Regions from separate parts of the Paenibacillus sp. 4624 genome, predicted to be linked through region 2. Evidence: riboswitches for the same ligand, from Rfam matches in the RefSeq annotation. Region 2 holds a riboswitch; each other region holds the start of a gene.
What was found. Region 2 has a riboswitch for cyclic di-AMP ahead of ABIE27_RS28760 (3D domain-containing protein). Riboswitches for the same ligand answer to the same signal wherever they lie in the genome.

Region 1 (2,268 bases), on a different contig from region 2:
ATGTGCCGGATCCGAGATTTACGCCGCAGGTACTTGATGTATTAAAAAAATATAAGGTTCGTGCCACCTTTTTTGTTGTCGGCAGTCGTGCAGAGAAACACCCGGACTTGGTGAAACGTATGGTGAAAGAAGGACATATCGTCGGTAATCACAGCTACAATCATCCTGAATTCAGCAAGTTATCGATGACTGCCTTTCGCAAACAAATAGTACATACCGGCGATATTATTCACCGCCTGACGGGATATACGCCCAAAATGATTCGTCCTCCATATGGGGACATTAACGAAGAACAGTTGCGATGGGCTGCAAAACAGCACTACAGCATCGTGAATTGGAATGTGGATTCTCTCGATTGGAAAGGACTAGACAAGGAAAAGGTAAAACATAATATTCTGACCGCGGTGAAACCTGGTTCCATCGTATTACAACATGCTGGTGGCGGTACAGGTTCGAACTTGAAAGGTACAGTAGAGGCTTTGCCCGAGGTTATTGAGGAATTGCGAAACCGTGGGTATGAATTAGTTACATTGGACGAGATGCTTAAACTTCCAAAAGAAAAACAATAAGTAATAAAACAGGGTGTCTCTCTACGTAATCATGAATCGTGCCTATCATGATTACGCAAGAACACCCTGTTTATGTTAATTCTCTATTCAACTCATCCCCCATATACAGACAGGGGAGGGTTTAAGCCTTATTTTAAAATGTACAACTCAATATCCTGAAAACCAAACGAACTAACAAACTGTTTGCTCCCAGGGATAAAGATGTCAATGCGATTTCCCTTTATTGCGCTACCTGCATCCAAAGCCGTTGCTACGAAAGCCTGTTTCGGCAATCCAGGGTGCGTATGACCTGTCACCAACACCTTGGTTCCAAAAGGAATAATCTTTGGATCCACTGCGATCGTGCCGAGTTCGAGCGGGTTGCCAAAATAATCAACGGGGCCCCATCCACCGTTCTCGGATGCATCCGCGGAATACGCTGTTGCTTTAACATTCAGCGTTTTGCTGTAGTCAAACGTTTTTCCCCAAGCCTGTACAACTTTATTATCTGTATTCACATCCAGGCTTGCAGCAGTAACCGTTTTTTCCTGCGACTTCGCTTGAACCGGTGCCGCTTCTACTTTGTTTTCGTTACCTGGGATTGTAATTTTCAAACCACCATAGATGTTATAAGGTGAGATGTCTTTATTCGTTTTAATCAATGTGTTCATGTCAACGCCGTATTGCTTAGATAAGGTGAAGAAGGTATCCCCTTCTTTGGCCACATGAACGGAATCCGCGTGAGCCGGGACGGCTTGAATGAATAGAATGGATGTCAGTAGTGCGATGGCAGTTTTGGCTAAACGTTTCTTGTTATACATGGTCTTCCTCCCTCATGATGCCTGCGAAGTTAGTTGTCGGATTCGGATGGAGGAGCCCACCCTATAGGCTGTACGTGACACGCTGAAGCATTATGTATTCCTAATTCACCCCAAGCAGCATATTTCTGATATGCCTTCATATGTCTGCATTGTTACATCCCCCGCACTTCCGCTTCGGAAGTTTCGGCAGTCTTGAATATATCACAATTTTGTAACCTAAAGATGTAGTAAATGTTTCCATTTGGCGTTTTAATTCAATATACAGGTAACAGAAAAGTTACTTTTTCGGCTCTACCTTTTCTGCAAACAACAAAAAAGCGTTACCGGATCTTTCAATCCGATAACGCTTTTATTCTTTGATTCTATATAAAGAATGGGATGAATTAAAGTACTTTTGCAAGAAAGTCTCGAGTACGCGGATGTTTTGGTGCTCCAAACACTTCATCCGGGGTACCTTCCTCAACGATGACACCGCCGTCCATAAATAGAATGCGGTCACCCACCTCACGCGCAAAACCCATCTCATGCGTTACAATGACCATCGTCATTCCGCCTTCAGCAAGACGTTTCATGACTTCCAATACCTCTCCAACCATCTCCGGATCAAGGGCCGATGTAGGCTCATCAAACAGCATCACATGCGGCTGCATCGCGAGCGCTCTTGCAATGGCAATCCGTTGCTTTTGTCCACCGGACAGCTGGTTCGGATATACATCTTTTTTGTCCGCCAAACCGACTGTCTTTAGTAGATCCTCGGCAATTTTGTTAGCCTCATCCGTGGATTGTTTTTTCACCTTGATCGGAGCAATCGTGATATTTTGCTGAACCGTTTTATGAGGGAACAGATTAAAGTGCTGGAACACCATGCCCATCTTCTCACGTGTAGCATTAATATTATG
Region 2 (2,268 bases):
GCAACCGAAAGAGGTGCTTGCGAAGGTACCGATGGATCGATTTTTCTTGGAAACGGACTCCCCGTATCTTACACCTCATCCTTATCGTGGAAAACGAAATGAGACAGCGCATGTACGTCTGGTTGCTGAAGCAGCTGCGGAAATTAAAGGCATTTCGGTAGAGGAAATTGCTGCAATTACCACCAAAAATGCCATGGAACGATTTGGGATTCGATAAGAAAACGAGTAAATCAGGTGAAAAAGGGAGATACAGAGAGTTAATTTGCTCTTTGTTTCGAATTATTGCAGAATATTACAATATTTTAACCAAATATTTAGAAAAACGTACTTGATCCGTGCTTTACAACATGCATCAAAACAGGATATCATCTTTTCAGTGAATTGTTGCGCGGAAAATTGGACAGATGTTCGGGGGATGAACAAAGGGACACTTTCCGATGAGACAACATTACTTTTCATGAATCAATCTCGCTGAGTCTCCGTTAACGGAGAGCGGGGGAACCAATAGGGCTTAAACATCGGTGATTCTAGCCGATGCGCATCGTTCGCTGACCCAAAAGCAGCGGAATGTTCTGCGAAGCCGTATTTGATTTCTTCTTTGGGTCTCGGGGTGAATTCAAGGGCGTCCGCCATGAGCGGATGACCTAAGATAGGGCGGCTCTCTTTCGCCCGAACCCGACAGCTAACCTCGCAAGCGGAAAAAGAGAGGCAACCTCGTGCATGAATTTCCGATATTCAAAATCATTCGGAAGCCACGAAAGGGTCTCTTACACTCTTTCTTTGGCTTTTTTTGTTTTGAATAAAAGAAATATTGTCATCATACGGTAGGTATTCAGGAGGATGACATCATGTTGCGAAGAGGGGTTCATGGTGCAGAACCGGTCATTATCTCTGATCTGTGTTCTGTAGAAAAATTGTTATAGTCGCGTCAAAGACATCATGCATTACTTTAGACGGCGAGGCTATGAAGGAGGACGGAGAAGTGGGCATATTCCAACCAGAAGAGACCCATGAGTCACGATCATCCAGTAAGTCTTTCGCGTTGCGGTGGAAGCATGAGAACTTGCGTCAAATGGCACTGATCGCGATATTCTCAATTGCGCTTGCAATCATGATCTTGTTAGTCGTTTACGGTCAGGCCGGAAAGCAGGTTTCACTGGTTATTGACGGCAAAGCTCAAGTGGTAGAGACTCGTACAGGAATGCTTCAGGAAATGCTGGAGGAGCAGTCAATCACAGTCAGCCCTCACGACAAGGTATCCATGCCCATGAATGGGGCGATCACCGACGGAGACCGAATCGTTATTGAGCGGGCCGTTCCAGTTAACATTACGGCAGACGGAGACACCAAGACTCTTTATACAACCGATTCATCGGTACAGGGTGTAATTCAGCAATCAGGTATTGAAGTTGCAAATCATGATAAAGTGTACCCAGCGCTCGGAACCGCAATTAAGGCGGATATGAAGATTCGTGTAGTGCGTGTAACAAAGCATACAGTGGATGTGAAACAACCGATTGCTTACAAGGTTGTGAAAACGGCAGACCCTAGTTTGTTCCAAGGGGATAACCGTGTTGTAGTGAAAGGCAAGGAAGGCACAGTTGTGCAACATATCGAAAAGGTATTTCAAGATGGAGAACTCGTCTCCAAAAAAGTGGTAGGTAAAACGGTCGCCACCAACCGTGTAGATAAAGTGATTGCGGTAGGTACGAAGGCTAAACCGGTTGTGAAGGAACCTGAGGTTCAATTGGTATCGGCCAAAACTTCAACTACCAAAAAAGCTGTAACAACGAACTCGAAGAAAACATCTGCCTCGGGCAGCAAGGTGATTACGGTCTCCGGGAACTCTTTTAAATACTCTAAAGTTTTGAAAAATGTATCGATGACAGCCTACTCTTCGGAAGAGCCGGGTATTGGTACAAAAACAGCTTCCGGTACACGTGTAACGGAGGGGCGCACCATTGCAGTTGATCCCAAGGTCATTCCAATCGGCTGGTGGGTATACATTGAGGGCCTCGGCTTCCGTCGTGCGGAAGATACAGGCGGCGCTATTAAAGGCAACAAAATTGATGTTTATTATGACAGTGTGAAGCATGCCCTGAATTTTGGACGTAAAAAAGGCAAAACGGTCTATGTGATTGGTCCGGTTAAGCCGGAGGCGAACTAAAATCGTTTTACTTTGAAATGGGAATGCTATAAAATAGTTGCATGAATGATTCATGCGGAATATGCGGCGGAGGGGTCTGAATTCAGTCTCCTCCGCCGTTT
Region 3 (2,268 bases), on a different contig from region 2:
GTTGGAACCATTAGATATTGAATTGTTAGAACCTAACGGGAACGTTACTCCTATCCCAGCGCCTTTATAAGATAATTTAATCGTTACATTTTTAGGATTATTCGGATTCTCAACAATTGGATTTGTGATCCCGATTGGACCAGATGTAAATGAGTAGTTAGCTGAAGTTGATATGTTAGCTTCGGCTAAGCCTAAAAGATGTGCGCTTTCCTTATCAGCCAAACCAAGTAAATATTTGTTACGCAGAAGTTGTTGATCACGTCTGGGTAATGACTTCAGCAATTGTTCCATCCATTTAGATTGTTCTTTTCGTTCATAGCATTGTTCAGGAATTGGTGATACGTCTAATATGTTATCCATGTCGTTCTCGTTGTTAAAAATATGTATCCATCGCCTTTTCTTTTTTTGTTTTTCTACATAATTGAGAGTTACATTGTGGACGGTTCGCACCATATAACAATATTGTTGATCCGCGGCAAGCATAAGCAAGGTTTGCTTTTTATCGAAAAGTCTGACGAAAGATTCTTGAACTAAGTCCTCTGCAGTAGATGCATCGTGAGTCATGTAATATGCTTTTTGCTTCATACTGAGATAGTTTTCCCTATACAATTTCTCAATAATATTAGTAGCGCTTTCAATTTCAGGTTTTGCATTTGCAAACGAGGCAGACATGGATATTCCTCCTTCTCATCTGACTTTTATTTGTTGCAAATCTAGTTATAATAAAATCATAATAATAGAATAAATTACTTATATTGCAATATAAATTCAGACCAAAATCCATTTCCTGATCTTTTCAAAAAAAGGACGAAAAAATAGTTACTTTTTTGTAAACAATATTCCCGTTAAAGTCGACTTATTTCTCTATAAAATCGAGAATTCCGCTAACATTGAGGCTAAATGAAGTGTTTTAAATGGGTTTGACAATTACGCATTTATGCAATATAGTTTCAAATAGTTACAAAAACTTAATTATTCATTTGCCGAGTTTCAGGATTGAAAACGGGGGAACCATTTTGGGTGAATTATTCTTATACATAGGAAATATAGGGAACCTTCTACCGAACCCTTAGCTAACTCCGTAGGCATCGAAGGGAGAACATTGATTTTGAAAAAACTGATCATTTCTATTTTTGGAGCTGCTGTACTATTTACATCCGGGGCAACAAGCACAGAGGCAAGCACAATTAATACGGTGGTTAACAATATGACAGGTATCCCGTACAAATGGGGCGGCACAACCATGGCTGGCTTCGATTGTTCCGGGTTTATGAGATATCTTTTTAACAAATACAGCATTGAATTGCCACGCACATCGCAACAACAAGCCAAAGCCGGAACACCTGTCTCCAAAGCAAATATTCGAACAGGAGATTTGGTATTTTTCAACACAACAGGTAGAGGCATCTCACATACAGGAGTATACATCGGCGGAGGTCAATTCGCACATGCTTCCAGCAGCAAAGGTGTCAGCGTCACCAAGTTGTCCAATCCGTATTTCAGTGATCGTTATGTAACCGCAAGACGGGTGACAGGCCAATTTATGTATAATAAAATGTTGGGTAAAATCTAAGCAGACTTCTAGCAAGTCCATTTCACACCGACATAAGCAGCAACAATAAAAAGGAGGTTCCGGTTTAACCCGAGACCTCCTTTTTGATGTTAAAATCAGAATCTAATGCAACGCCTTTTGCACACGCATTGCCCCTTGTGACAAGGCATGTCCGCCCCCTACAGCTCCTGCGACAGCTACCGTCTCCATGATCTCCTGATCGGTCGCTCCCTTTGACCTTGCTTCCTCTACATGATAGAACGTGCAGACTTCGTTATTGGCGAACAAACCGATACCTAGCGCAATTAACTGCTTCGTTTTGGCATCAAGCACACCCGGCTGGAAGCATTCGCCCGTAAATTCATGGTACGATTTCACCACTTCCGGGAGAACATCACTTAACGCGCCAATCTGATCCTTATAAGCATGAACTTTATCATTCATTAATGTCATGGCTTGCAGCACACCCTTTCGGCTGTAAATACAGCGAATTGTTCCACTGTACCTATCTTCTCTCGCGTGTGTCGCAAATATGCCTGATCTTGATGGTAATTCCAAACATTTTGTTATCGAAAAATTCTCTTTGCATGATTTTATTGTTTTTATCAAATTCAGATCCGTCATGCGAAGTACCCCACCATTAAATGCTAAGATCACTTTGACGAGGCTCACTGAACAACTGATAGCGGTACCGACGGTCCAGCTTCACGACACGG

Region 1: linked by a shared signal. The riboswitch ahead of ABIE27_RS09235 (3D domain-containing protein) and the one ahead of ABIE27_RS28760 (3D domain-containing protein) in region 2 are both predicted to bind cyclic di-AMP.
Region 3: linked by a shared signal. The riboswitch ahead of ABIE27_RS11925 (C40 family peptidase) and the one ahead of ABIE27_RS28760 (3D domain-containing protein) in region 2 are both predicted to bind cyclic di-AMP.

Annotation. Positions count from the first base shown of each region.
Region 1 is NZ_JBNDJR010000003.1:351,961-354,228, reverse strand. Features, by position in the region: gene ABIE27_RS09240 (polysaccharide deacetylase family protein) at 1-569, shown strand, start outside; gene ABIE27_RS09235 (3D domain-containing protein) at 698-1,369, opposite strand; cyclic di-AMP (ydaO/yuaA leader) riboswitch at 1,372-1,568, opposite strand; gene ABIE27_RS09230 (amino acid ABC transporter ATP-binding protein) at 1,753-2,268, opposite strand, start outside.
Region 2 is NZ_JBNDJR010000020.1:13,530-15,797, forward strand. Features, by position in the region: gene ABIE27_RS28755 (TatD family hydrolase) at 1-217, shown strand, start outside; cyclic di-AMP (ydaO/yuaA leader) riboswitch at 460-713, shown strand; gene ABIE27_RS28760 (3D domain-containing protein) at 983-2,167, shown strand.
Region 3 is NZ_JBNDJR010000004.1:337,666-339,933, forward strand. Features, by position in the region: gene ABIE27_RS11920 (RNA polymerase sigma factor) at 1-672, opposite strand, end outside; cyclic di-AMP (ydaO/yuaA leader) riboswitch at 972-1,103, shown strand; gene ABIE27_RS11925 (C40 family peptidase) at 1,109-1,573, shown strand; gene ABIE27_RS11930 (carboxymuconolactone decarboxylase family protein) at 1,676-2,005, opposite strand; gene ABIE27_RS11935 (hypothetical protein) at 2,193-2,268, opposite strand, start outside.